Regions from separate parts of the Cytobacillus sp. GQ23 genome, predicted to be linked through region 3. Evidence: riboswitches for the same ligand, from Rfam matches in the RefSeq annotation. Region 3 holds a riboswitch; each other region holds the start of a gene.
The links. Region 3 has a riboswitch for thiamine pyrophosphate ahead of AC6CHU_RS12980 (ABC transporter substrate-binding protein). Riboswitches for the same ligand answer to the same signal wherever they lie in the genome.

Region 1 (4,206 bases), on a different contig from region 3:
AGGCACGAGTCCCAAATGGTTCCAGCTATATTGGTCCAATTATGAAGAAGCATCGTTCAGCATGGTCCGGCGCGCGGAGGAAGCGGGGTATGAGGCCATTGTGTTAACGGTTGATACGGTGATGATGGGATGGAGGGAGGCTGATCTAAGAAATAACTTTTCCCCCTTAAAGCTTGGCTATGGAAAAGCTAATTATGAAAGTGATCCAGTCTTTATGGCCTCTCTCCAGGATGGCGATATCGTACAGGGAATCCTTAATAATATTCATCATCCAACATTAAGCTGGGAGCATATTGCGAGATTAAAGGAGAAAACAAGCCTGCCCATTTTATTAAAGGGCATTCTCCACCCTGAAGATGCCGGGCTGGCCGTTGAAAGAGGGATAGATGGAATCATTGTCTCCAATCATGGCGGCAGACAGCTTGATGGAGTGATTGCGGCGATTGATGCGCTCGGACCGATTGCGAAGGAAGTTAAAGGGCGGATCCCGGTTTTGTTTGACAGCGGCATTCGACGAGGTTCAGATGTGGTTAAAGCTCTGGCGCTGGGAGCCGACGCCGTTTGCCTGGGGAGGCCGTATGTGTATGGCCTGGCCATTGGCGGGCAGGCTGGAGTTGAAAAAGTACTTGCCAACTTTATAGAAGAAACAAAAGTGTCGCTTTCCCTGGCAGGGGTAGGGAGCTTAAAGGATATTGCCGGTCTGCAGCTAATTCGAATGAAGTATTAAGTGTTATCAAACTTCCTGCCATGAAAAATTATAGTCTATGAAAAAGAGCCAAAATGAAAACGGACAAGCCTATTGCGCTAATTAATGACGAATCTGTTCAAAGCTCCGCAGCAGAAAATGATGAGCGCTTAATTCAATCCATCAAGAAAAGTATATAAGCGAAAAGATTGATGACATTGACGGAATAATTTGATAAGCTTGAAGTAGCTTATCAAATTAAATATCTATGTAACTACTAGGGGTGCCCCGAATGCGTGGGCTGAGAGGAAAGCGCGTATAGCTTTCCGACTCTTATGGACCTGATCTGGTTAATGCCAGCGGAGGGAAGTAGGATTTGACTATATGTCGATTCATTTACTTTAACCAAGCCAGGTCCTTGTCGGGATCTGGCTTTTTTGTATACATACTTCTCATCCTGATAAGCAATCAGGCTGCCCTTTTAGAAAGGAGGTATAGATGAACAAAACCCGATTGTTAACTGCGATGGCTTTATTTGTAGCAATAGGGACACTCGGATCCCATTTGCTCTGGTTTCCCGCAGGAGCAGCTAAGGCCTATCCGGTCCAGCATGCGGTAAATGTATTGGCAGCGGTGACACTTGGTCCCCTGCCGGCAGCAGCTGTCGCTTTTATGATTGCATTGCTGCGTAATTTGCTTGGATTCGGGACGCTGCTTGCGTTCCCAGGCGGAATGATCGGTGCGTTTTTGGCTGGTGTTCTTTATTTGAAATTCAGACGGAAAATATGGGCTGCCATTGGAGAGGTAGTGGGCACCGGCATAATTGGTGCATTGTTTGCCGTTCCGTACGCAAAGCTTCTCATGGGCAGTTCAGCTGGTGCATTCTTCTTCATGCCGCCGTTTCTGATCAGCAGCATTGCCGGTGCGGCGATAGGCTGGATGGTATTGGCGAAGGTTAAAGAGAAAAATCTGATTCGAGCAATGGGATGATTTTGGGATGGAATGCGGTTGGGTATGCTCAGGACGAGGAATTCCAGAAGAATAACCTGACTTTATGAGCATTTTTCACGGATTTATAGCGATATCCCAAAGTTATGAGAGGAAAACTTCAAGCTAGGTAAAAAACAATTAAAAACGTTAGAAAACTGCTAGGGGCGCTACGGCTGAGATAAGGAGCTTTTTCCTTTGTCCCTTGGAACCTGATCTGGATAATGCCAGCGCAGGGAAGCAGTGAGGACCTCAATCTAAATCCTCATGCTTTTTCCCCGGCAGCTTCTGAGTTTAATAGGAGGCTATTTTTTATGACTTTTTCAGAGATTTTGCGCAAAGAAAATGAAGATTTATTTCAGATGATATTTGAGCACCCATTTGTCCAGGGCATTGGGAGAGGAGATGTGCCGAAAGAGGCGCTTGCTCATTACATTAAAGCGGACTTTGAGTATTTGAATGCATTCATGCATATTTATGGGATTGCCATTTCAAAATCTGCGGAGCGCAAGGATATTGCTTATTTTAATCAGCAGATAGAATTTGTATTGAACAGCGAAGTGCATCCTCATCATAATTTCTGCCAGCAGATTGGGGTAGATTATGAAGCATTGCAGGGGTATCCGCTCCCTCCGACAGCTGATCATTATGTAAAACATATGATGTATCATGCCCACACAGGCGGAATGGGTGAAATCCTCGCTGCATTATTGCCTTGTCCATGGACATATTGGGAGATTGGGCTTGAGCTCATGAAGCAATATGAGCCAGATGAGAACCATCCGTTTTATCCATGGATCTCATTTTATGCAAATCTAAGAGTCGAAGCGGTGACCATGAATATGAGAAACCGTTTGGATGAGCTTGCTGAAGGGGCATCACCGGAAGAAAGACAGCGGATGAAGGATGCTTTCCGGAAAAGCTGCCAGCTGGAGCTTGGTTTCTGGGAGATGGCTTATACCTGTGAAAAGTGGCCGGCAGGCATTCCGGCAGCAACTTCATAAAACCATTATTTGCCTGAAGCTCTTACTGCAGGTGTTTCGAAAATTAAAATTCATAGTAGGGGGTGCACTAAATAGTGCGCCTCTTTTTTGTTATAAAAAACGTTTAAAAATGCTCAAAGAGTGGCTCTAAACGAATGTAATGAAATTGTAATAATCAAACGGTTGATACTCAGAAACGGATGTTTAATCACTTTCTAATATTACTGGAAAGCGAAGTGATGAAAAATTTCAAGAAAAGATTGGGAATGGTAATTTATGCCCCGTTTTAACCTTCTGGCCTGAAGGTATTTATAACTTAAACCCTAAATTTACTCGTACATCGTCCCGCTATGCAAAAGCCGAAAGGAGATGGAAATATGAGTGTTCAAAAAAGTACGGATAGCTCCAGCCTTGCAGAAGTTATAGACAGGATCTTAGACAAAGGAATTGTGATTGATGCATTTGTGAGAGTTTCTCTTGTCGGGATCGAAATTCTGACAGTTGAAGCGCGAGTGGTCATTGCCAGTGTGGATACGTGGCTGCGCTATGCTGAAGCGGTTGGTTTATTAACAGATGAAGTGCAAGAGGATGGCCTTATGGATAGAGGACAAAATCAGAAACCGCAATTTAGCGTATAGAGAAAAAAAATTAAACATTAAAAAGAAATGAGGCAGTAAACATGGAAAATCAAGAAGCAAACAATCAGACAGGAAATGAAATTAATAATCAGAGCAGTGAAGCAACACAAAATCAGGAAGTAAATCAGTGCAGCGAAGAAAATGAGCAAGCCGAAAACGGCAATGAATTGAAAGAAAAGAAGGAAGGCTCTAACTTTTCTATGAATCTGGCTATTGTGGGCGGGGTTGTAGGAGCAGGAATAGGGTTGCTTGCGAATCCTCAGACGAGCAAAAAAATCATTTCAAACTTAAGCGATTCTGAATTTGTAAAGGTTGCAGGAAAGGAATTTAAAAAGACGGCCCAGGAGCTTCTTGCCGGGCAAGCACAAAACAGTGTTAAACATTTAGCTGAGGGTTATCTGAGTAAAATTGAGGACGGACTTCTTTCTCCTAAAAAGGATCGCGGAGGAGATGAGAAGTATCAGGAAATCAAGGAAGAGAACAAACACTTAAATGAACGTCTGCAAAGAATTGAAAATATGTTGAACGATCTGGTGGAATCCAAGTAACAATAAGTCTTTTTTTTATGAACCGGGGTGATTTAGATGGACAAAAGAGTAAGGAAAGTCGTTAAAAAGATTGCAAAAAGTGCGATTAAGCGTGCCCCGGAGCCGCTGAAAGAAAAAGCAAAGGAAGTAGTAGCGGAAAAGGCAAAGGAGAAAATCACAGAAAGTATTCAGAACAAAGGAGAAGAATTTACCGAGAAGCTGGAGAGTGCACGAGACGATTTTGCCGATAATGTCCATGAAAAAGCAGGAGAAGCAAAAGAAAAAACCCAGGAAGTATTGCTTTCTGCAAGAGAGAAGCTGGGAAAGGTTGTTGAAGCCGGGGAAAGCTTCCAAGAGAAAATGTCTTCAGCAAATGAAGATAAACA
Region 2 (4,206 bases), on a different contig from region 3:
GTTTTTATGTTTTTTTTAGAATTTGAATGTCTAATCAGAAATGCCGCAGGGCATTTAGGAGAAGGATCCATGCGTGAAAAGGTGAAAGCTTTTTGATTCACGTTTGCAGAAATACCTTTTATTTGTTTTCTGAATTATGTATACTAAAGTAGAATTAAATAGTAATAACTAGGGGTGCCCAATAGCTTGGGCTGAGAGAGAAACGCGCTAAAGTTTCTTGACTCTTTGGACCTGATCTGGATTATACCAGCGTGGGGAAGTTAGAATGTGCAAAAGTTTCTTTGTGCAAAGACATCTGCGGTTAAGCCGGTCCATCATTATGTGGACCGGCTTTTTTACATATCCGGCACTTCCCGGTTCCAGGTCTCGTCCCTATATTTTTGAATAAGGGAGAGATAACAATGACTGCAAGTTCATTAAATCATGAAAGTATTTCTATTATGTCGAGCTTTACTGGCAGCAGGAAAATCTATGTGGAAGGATCGAGACCTGACATAAAGGTTCCGATGCGTGAGATAGAATTAAGTCCCACCACCGGAAGTTTTGGTCAGCAAGTAAATGAGCCGGTTCGCGTCTATGATACGAGCGGCCCTTATACAGACCCTCAGCATACGGCAAATCTAAAAAAAGGGCTTCCTCCTATAAGAAGCCGGTGGATTCAAGAACGCGAAGATGTAGAAGAATATGATGGGCGGAAAATAAAGCCCGAGGACAACGGCTACCTTAATGAAGATGATCCGCGTGCTAATCATAAACTTTTTCCATGTCTATCCCGCAAGCCACTGAAAGCAATAAAAGGGAAAAATGTCACCCAGCTTCACTATGCAAAAAAAGGGATCATAACACCGGAGATGGAGTTTATAGCTATTCGGGAAAATATGGAACCGGAATTTGTTCGGTCCGAAGTAGCGAGAGGACGTGCCATTATTCCTTCTAATATCAATCATCCTGAGACAGAGCCAATGATAATCGGACGGAATTTCCATGTGAAGATTAATGCGAACATTGGAAACTCAGCAGTCTCATCTTCTATTGAAGAAGAGGTTGAGAAGATGACATGGGCCACACGCTGGGGAGCAGATACAATTATGGATCTATCAACTGGCAAAAATATTCACACAACACGTGAATGGATTATCAGAAATTCTGCTGTTCCTGTTGGGACGGTGCCGATATATCAAGCTTTGGAGAAGGTGAATGGAATTGCTGAGGACCTCACATGGGAAGTGTATAGGGATACGTTAATCGAACAGGCAGAGCAGGGTGTTGATTATTTTACAATACATGCAGGTGTCCTTTTGCGTTATGTACCGCTTACTGCCAAAAGGCTGACTGGAATTGTGTCCAGAGGCGGGTCCATCATGGCCCAATGGTGTCTGCACCATCATAAAGAGAACTTTTTATATACACACTTTGAAGAAATCTGCGAAATCATGAAAGCTTATGATGTGGCCTTCTCCTTAGGGGATGGACTCCGGCCGGGATCGATTGCAGATGCAAATGACGAGGCTCAGTTTGCGGAGCTCGAAACACTTGGTGAGCTGACGAAAATTGCCTGGGATCACGATGTGCAGGTAATGGTCGAGGGACCCGGCCATGTTCCCATGCATTTAATCAAGGAGAATATGGATAAGCAATTGGAAATCTGTAAAGAAGCACCATTCTACACGCTTGGGCCTCTTACGACAGATATAGCTCCGGGCTATGATCATATTACCTCTGCCATCGGGGCTGCCATGATAGGCTGGTATGGAACAGCGATGCTTTGCTATGTCACCCCTAAAGAACATTTGGGTTTGCCAAATAGAGACGATGTGCGTGAAGGCGTCATTACGTATAAAATTGCCGCTCATGCAGCAGATTTGGCAAAGGGGCATCCTGGTGCGCAAAAAAGGGACGATGCCCTGTCAAAAGCCCGTTTTGAATTCCGCTGGAGAGATCAATTCAACCTCTCATTGGATCCTGAGCGGGCATTGGAATTCCATGATGAAACCCTTCCGGCTGAAGGGGCAAAAACCGCTCATTTCTGCTCCATGTGCGGGCCAAAATTCTGCAGCATGAGAATTTCGCAGGATATCCGGAATTATGCAAAAGAGCATCAGATTGGAACCAGCGAATCGATACAGAAGGGCATGGAAGAAAAAGCTGAGGAATTTAATAAGGCCGGTGGAAACATTTATCAGTAGTCTTTTTATAGTTTAATAGAATGATATCCGCTGGGGGTGCCTGTTTGAAGGCTGAGATTAAAGCAAAGGCTTTAAGACCCTTGGAACCTGATCTGGCTAAAATACCAGCGTAGGGAAGTGGAGGATCGGGTCTGAATTCTATGGCTCATACCCCCGCTTTCTATTTAGAAGGTGGTTTTTTATTGCAAAAAAATCTAAAAAACTTAGGGGCGACTGCTATGAAAAAACAGCTGCATGTTATATCTGATGGAAAGCTATCTCCAGTGGCCTTCGCTGAAATGGCAGTTGAACTTGAACCCTTTACGGATCGCTTTCATTTAAGGGAAAAACATCGAACATCAAGGGAGTTATATGAAGCAGCAGAGCACCTTCTTAAAAAGGGTATTCCAGTTAGAAAAATCATTATAAATGATCGCGCCGATGTTGCCTGGGCGTTTAAAGCGGGTGTGCATCTTGCTTATCACAGTCTGCCGGCTGATATTGTAAAAATGCGTTTTCCGGATGTACCTGTCGGCTGTTCTGTACATTCACTTGAGGCTGCTGAAGAGGCTGCCAAACAGGGGGCTGATTATCTCCTGTATGGGCATATATTCGAAACAGACTCCAAGAAGGGAATCCCGCCAAGGGGCACGGGGTCTTTGGAGGCTCTAAAAAAGGCAGTAGACATTCCGGTATTGGCAATTGGAGGCATTAAACCAGAGAACGTACTTGAAGTCCTGGAGGCAGGGGCAGATGGCATTGCTGTCATGTCAGGGATATTGCAGGCAAAGGAGCCTGCGGAGGCAGCAAAGCTCTTTTCAAAAATGTTAAATGAGGAGGGGATATGATGAGGAAAAGGTTTGACGCCGTTATAATCGGCGGAGGCATTAATGGCAGCTCCATTGCTTTTCAACTGGCAAAAAGAGGGTATAAAGTGGCTGTTTTGGATAAGGGAAAAATAGCTGGTAAGGCTTCCGGGGCGGCTGCTGGAATTTTAGGAGCGCAAACGGAACTGACCGAAGACGGCCCGCTGTTCCAGCTCGCATGCAAAAGCCGCTCCATGTACCGGACCCTGATTCCTGAACTGGAAGAGTTATCACAAGTGCATATCGGCTATCAAAATAAGGGTGTATATAGAGTGGCAGATAATATTGCAGAGGAGATGAGTTTAAAAAGATTAGTAGAAAGCCAGCAAAAAGCGGGAGAGGATGCCGAATGGTTTTCCATTGATGACCTGATTAAACGTGAACCATTCGTATCAGCCAAATTAAGGGGTGCGATGTATATACCGAATGATGGACAGGTACAGGCATATGAATTATCCCTTGCCTTTGCAAAAGCTTCAATGACCCTCGGCGCAGAAATTTTTGAGTATACACAGGTAACAGATTTTATTTTAAAAGGTGAAAGGGTGTATGGGGTTAGAACCAGCCAGGGAGAATTTCTGGCTGATTCCGTTATCGTTGCTTCCGGTGCCTGGAGCAGGGAGATTCTTGAAAGAACGGGCCTTGTGCTGCCCATTATTCCGGTTAAAGGCGAGTGCTTCTCGGTCAAGGCTGATAAAACGCTTGTACAAGGGACGATCTTTTCACACGGATGTTATATCGTTCCCAAGCAATCCGGAAGGCTGGTAGTTGGGGCAACGGTTAAAGCAAACTCATTTGATGAAAAGGTGACCGTTGAGGGTATTTCCCAGCTGATGGAAAAGGCTCAAAACCTGGTGCCGGATATCGCGAATGCAGAATGGGAACGAGCCTGGACAGGAATTCGCCCGCAATCGGCTGATGGGCAGCCTTTTTTGGGACAACATCCAGTCATTGATGGGTTATATATTGCAGCGGGGCATTTCCGCAATGGGATCCTCCTCGCTCCGGCAACAGGAGAGCTGATGGCAGACATCCTCGAAGGCAGGACGGAGAAGCCTAACCCGTTTGAGCTGTCCCGCCTTGAATATTTAGACCAATCGTCAAAAGGGGTGGTTATATGAATATTGTCATTAATGGTGATGCTGTGCTGCTGCCGAAGTCAGTTCAATCAGTTT
Region 3 (4,206 bases):
GCGGGCTCAATAATGCCCGGATAAAGGCAGCCCTTTGTTTCATTCCTCCCGACAATTCATGAGGATATGCATTTTCATAGTCGCCGAGTCCTGCTTTTTGAAGCATGTTTCTGGCCGTTTCCGGATCGGCTTTTCCCATAATTTCCTGGCCAAGCTTAACATTCTGGAGGATGGTTCTCCATGGCATCAGGGAAGGTGTCTGGGGCATATAGCTAATTGAACCGCGTTTTCCGCTGATTTCTGTATTCCCAAGCTTAATGGAACCTTCATCTGGCAGGAGCATACCGCCAATCAGGTTGAATATAGTGCTTTTTCCGCTGCCGGATGGACCAAGAATCGAAACAAATTCACCTTCATTTACTTGAAAGCTTAAATTGTTTAATACTTGATTGGAATCAAAACTTTTCGATATAGAATTAACCGATAATTGTATCATTTCCTGCCACTCTCCTGGGACTTCCATTTAATAAGCAAACGTTCAGCCAGTAAAATGGCTCCAAAAAGGAGCAAACTTAACAGCATAATCGCAAAAATGGCTACAAAAACACGGTCTGTCCGAAATGAGGAAGAGGCTAGGGTCATATAAACCCCTATTCCGGCTTTAGCTCCAAGCCATTCAGATATGACAGCACCCATCACACTATAGGTTGCAGAGATTTTTAGGCCTGAAAATAAAGATGGAAGGGAATGGGGGAGCTCCAGCTTCCAAAATAGCTGTCCGCTGCTCGCCCCTGCCATCAGCATATAATGCCTGAGTTCTCCCGGTGTTTGCCGAAAACCATCCAATGCTGCAACAGTAATCGGGAAGAAGCATACCAGCGTAATGACAATAAGCTTTGGCAGTATGCCAAATCCGAACCATACAACCAGTAAAGGAGCCAGAACAATTATTGGCACATTTTGAGAAAGGATAAGAAGCGGGTAAACAGACTCCCTAATAAAAGGCAATAAATGCAGTATCACAGCTGTTAGTAATCCAATGACAGTGCCTATGCCAAATCCCCATAGTGAAAGCAGGATTGTCGATTGAAGATGCAGGCGGAAGCCCTCCCAGCCTAAAAACGCCTCCTGAATAATGTCTGTCGGGGGAGGAAGCAGCCAAGATGGGACATCTGCCAGATTCACCGCCAGCTCCCAAAAAATGAATAAAAGAAGGAGAACCGCTGCCGGCCTCCATCCTTTTCTGACTGCACTGATCATGAACGGTACTTCTCCGTTAAATCACTCATTTGAATTCCAGCAGGCTGATATAGGATCTTAACCTGTGAAATGACATTGCTGCTTCCTTTTTCAATCATTTTTCTGTTCATGTCAGCAATGATTTTTAATAAATGTTCTAAATCGCCTTCCATCGTTGTTTCCAGGGGATGAACTTCGTATTTAACACCCGATTGCTGAATGACACTGATTGCTTCATCAACATATGGTATAACATTTTCCCCATCTTTTGTTTTTGGTATGATTTGAATGCTTACAAGTGCGTTTGCCATTTTATAAACTCCCCTTATTCCGGCAGGAAGTCATTTGTAAATGCTTTGCCGGCATCTAATTCTTTTTCTAAAAGACCATTTTCATGCATCCAGTGTGCATAGTTTTCCCAGACTTCAAGCTTTTGTTCTCCCCATCTGGAAGCATCATCCTGATAGCGCGGAGATAGCCACTCCTGGCTCTTTTTGACCAAGTCACTGTCAAGGTCAGGAGCATGCTTTAACAAAATATCAGCTGCTTCGCCAGGTTCGTTGATTGCAAATTCATATCCTTTGGCTGCTGCTTTTACAAATGCTTTGACAGTCTCCGGATCATCTGCAATCATTTTTTCACTAGTTGCCAGTACAGGCGTGTAGTAATCCAGTTTATCAGAGTAGTCTGTAAGGTAGACCATATTAATCTTTTCCCCTCGAAGCTCAGCTTCTACACCTGTCCATCCGTAATAAATCCATGCGAAGTCTATATCTCTTTTAACGGCTGTAAAAAAGTCTGCATCTCCCATGTTCACAATTGACACTTTATCGACATCAGCATTTTCCTTTTTCATTAGAGAGTCAATTACTGATTTTTCTACAGGTGCCCCCCAGCCGCCATAAGTTTTTCCTTCAAAATCTTTCGGCGATTTAATATTTTTTTCAGCAGGGGATGCAAAACCGGAAGTATTGTGCTGAATGACAGCAGCTATTGAAACCAGTGGCACACCCTGTACCCGCGCTTCCGTAATGCTTTCCTGATAGCTGACACCGAAATCTGCCTTGCCTGATGCGGTCAATTGATCTGCTCCTGCCTCACCTGGCATGATGATTTCGACATCAAGTCCTTCTTCTTTAAAATAGCCTTTTTCCTTTGCGGCGTATAAGCCGGTATGATTGGTATTGGGTGTCCAATCCAGAACGACAGTAACCTTTTTCAATTCTTGTTTGCTGCCTGCATCTTCTTTTCCAGTCTGGCCGCTGCCGGCACATCCGGTAAGCAGCAGAAGAAGCGCAGAAATAGCAGCTATACATTTTTTCATAATGAAACCTCCAAAAGCTTTTATGTAGTAAGGAAAGTGGGTATTAGTCTGCCCTGAAAATTAAAAAACGCCCCGGCATAATACCGGGACGCATATAAAAAAACATTTATGATGTTTAAGAATATGTTCCCTACGCCGGTATTAGCCAGATCAGGTTCAAAGGGTCAGCATCTTAAGGATGAAGTCTCAACCGGCACACCGGTTCCCCTACATTTCTTGCTATATAATTTTAACAGACATGAATACTTTCCATCATTATTATAGCAGACAATATAAAAAAGGACAGCATTTGAAATTTATTTCATTTCAATTGTCCTGCTGTCTTTCCAGGTTTTGAATTTCTCAAGCTCCCCTGATATTTGACTGACGGCAAAGCCCAGTACTGCTGCGTCATCCAAAATCCCCATTCCAATTAAAAAGTCTGGAACCAGGTCGATAGGGGAAACAAAGTATAGAATGGAAGCAATAATAAAGATAATTGATTTTTTGGAGATATGCCGGTAATCACCTTTTGACCATGCCCTGACTAAATCAATAAGCAGCTGAAACTTTTCCCATATATCATTTAATGAGGATTTGTTTTTATCTGCTTTAAGTGTCGCCTTTTTTAGCAGTCCTTTCGTTTTTTCGGGATCCTCTGCGTAGCGTTTTGCCCTGGAAGAAAATTTTTTATAGCCATCCTTATAGTCTTTCGTTTCTATTTCAGGCATAGCCATCACTCCTATATTGATAATTCGGGTAAACAGTTATAATTCTATTATTTACCGCATACGTGACATGACATAAACATTTAACCTGAAGAAAAAAATGGAAATAAGCATTAAGCTGTATCAATATATTTAGTGGGAGCTGGTATTTATGATTGAAAAATGGCTGAAGGAATCAAAATATACAGTAATACTAACTGGAGCAGGGATGTCAACGGAAAGCGGGCTGCCTGATTTCAGGTCAGCCAACAATGGATTATGGAACGGGAAAGATCCTGGAAAAATTGCCAGTACGGAAGCATTAAATCAAAATGTGAATGAATTTATAGATTTTTATCGGCACAGGGTAATCGGACTGAAAGAGTGTAATCCTCATAAAGGCCATTATATTCTTGCTGATTGGGAAAAGAGAGGCATGATAAAGAGTATTATAACTCAAAACGTTGATGGATTTCATCGGCTTGCTGGCAGTAAAAATGTATCAGAGCTTCATGGTAATCTGCAGACACTCCACTGCCAGGAATGTAAAGAAGTGTTCCCAAGCGAGGGTTATTTGCATGGGCATACTCAATGTAATTGCGGGGGAATGCTTCGTCCTTCAGTAGTTCTGTTTGGAGAAATGCTGCCGGAGCAGGCATTAGATTTTGCGGCAGATGAATCAGACAAGGCAGAACTATTTATTGTACTGGGATCATCCTTGACTGTGACCCCGGCAAATCAGTTTCCGCTGATAGCGAAACAAAACGGAGCAAAACTGGTGATAATTAATATGGAACCCACTGATTTTGACTTTTATGCAGATGAAGTAATCCATGACCGCAAAATTGGTGACGTACTCGAAGAACTAGATGGCCTTTTAACAGCGGGAGAATGAGTATCTTATAATAAGTCTCGTACTATGATTTTTTGAGCAAGTCCCCTATAATAGACAGTGAACATGATTACTACCGCTTCAAGCGATATGATATATAAGGAGTGTTCAGCATGTTATCAAAC

Region 1: another riboswitch for thiamine pyrophosphate. It lies ahead of tenA (thiaminase II); the one in region 3 lies ahead of AC6CHU_RS12980 (ABC transporter substrate-binding protein).
Region 2: another riboswitch for thiamine pyrophosphate. It lies ahead of AC6CHU_RS23260 (thiamine phosphate synthase); the one in region 3 lies ahead of AC6CHU_RS12980 (ABC transporter substrate-binding protein).

Annotation. Positions count from the first base shown of each region.
Region 1 covers NZ_JCAXER010000013.1:92,501-96,706, forward strand. The annotation lists gene AC6CHU_RS12625 (alpha-hydroxy-acid oxidizing protein) at 1-727, shown strand, start outside; TPP riboswitch at 955-1,070, shown strand; gene thiW (energy coupling factor transporter S component ThiW) at 1,184-1,675, shown strand; TPP riboswitch at 1,826-1,928, shown strand; gene tenA (thiaminase II) at 1,987-2,676, shown strand; gene gvpA (gas vesicle structural protein GvpA) at 3,033-3,293, shown strand; gene AC6CHU_RS12645 (gas vesicle protein GvpP) at 3,335-3,841, shown strand; gene gvpQ (gas vesicle protein GvpQ) at 3,878-4,206, shown strand, end outside.
Region 2 covers NZ_JCAXER010000037.1:11,332-15,537, forward strand. The annotation lists TPP riboswitch at 161-275, shown strand; gene thiC (phosphomethylpyrimidine synthase ThiC) at 402-2,186, shown strand; TPP riboswitch at 2,209-2,319, shown strand; gene AC6CHU_RS23260 (thiamine phosphate synthase) at 2,405-3,013, shown strand; gene thiO (glycine oxidase ThiO) at 3,013-4,152, shown strand; gene thiS (sulfur carrier protein ThiS) at 4,149-4,206, shown strand, end outside.
Region 3 covers NZ_JCAXER010000014.1:20,619-24,824, reverse strand. The annotation lists gene AC6CHU_RS12995 (ABC transporter ATP-binding protein) at 1-436, opposite strand, end outside; gene AC6CHU_RS12990 (ABC transporter permease) at 433-1,200, opposite strand; gene AC6CHU_RS12985 (thiamine-binding protein) at 1,197-1,490, opposite strand; gene AC6CHU_RS12980 (ABC transporter substrate-binding protein) at 1,505-2,503, opposite strand; TPP riboswitch at 2,614-2,722, opposite strand; gene AC6CHU_RS12975 (YkvA family protein) at 2,800-3,213, opposite strand; gene AC6CHU_RS12970 (NAD-dependent deacylase) at 3,362-4,084, shown strand; gene tatA (twin-arginine translocase TatA/TatE family subunit) at 4,195-4,206, shown strand, end outside.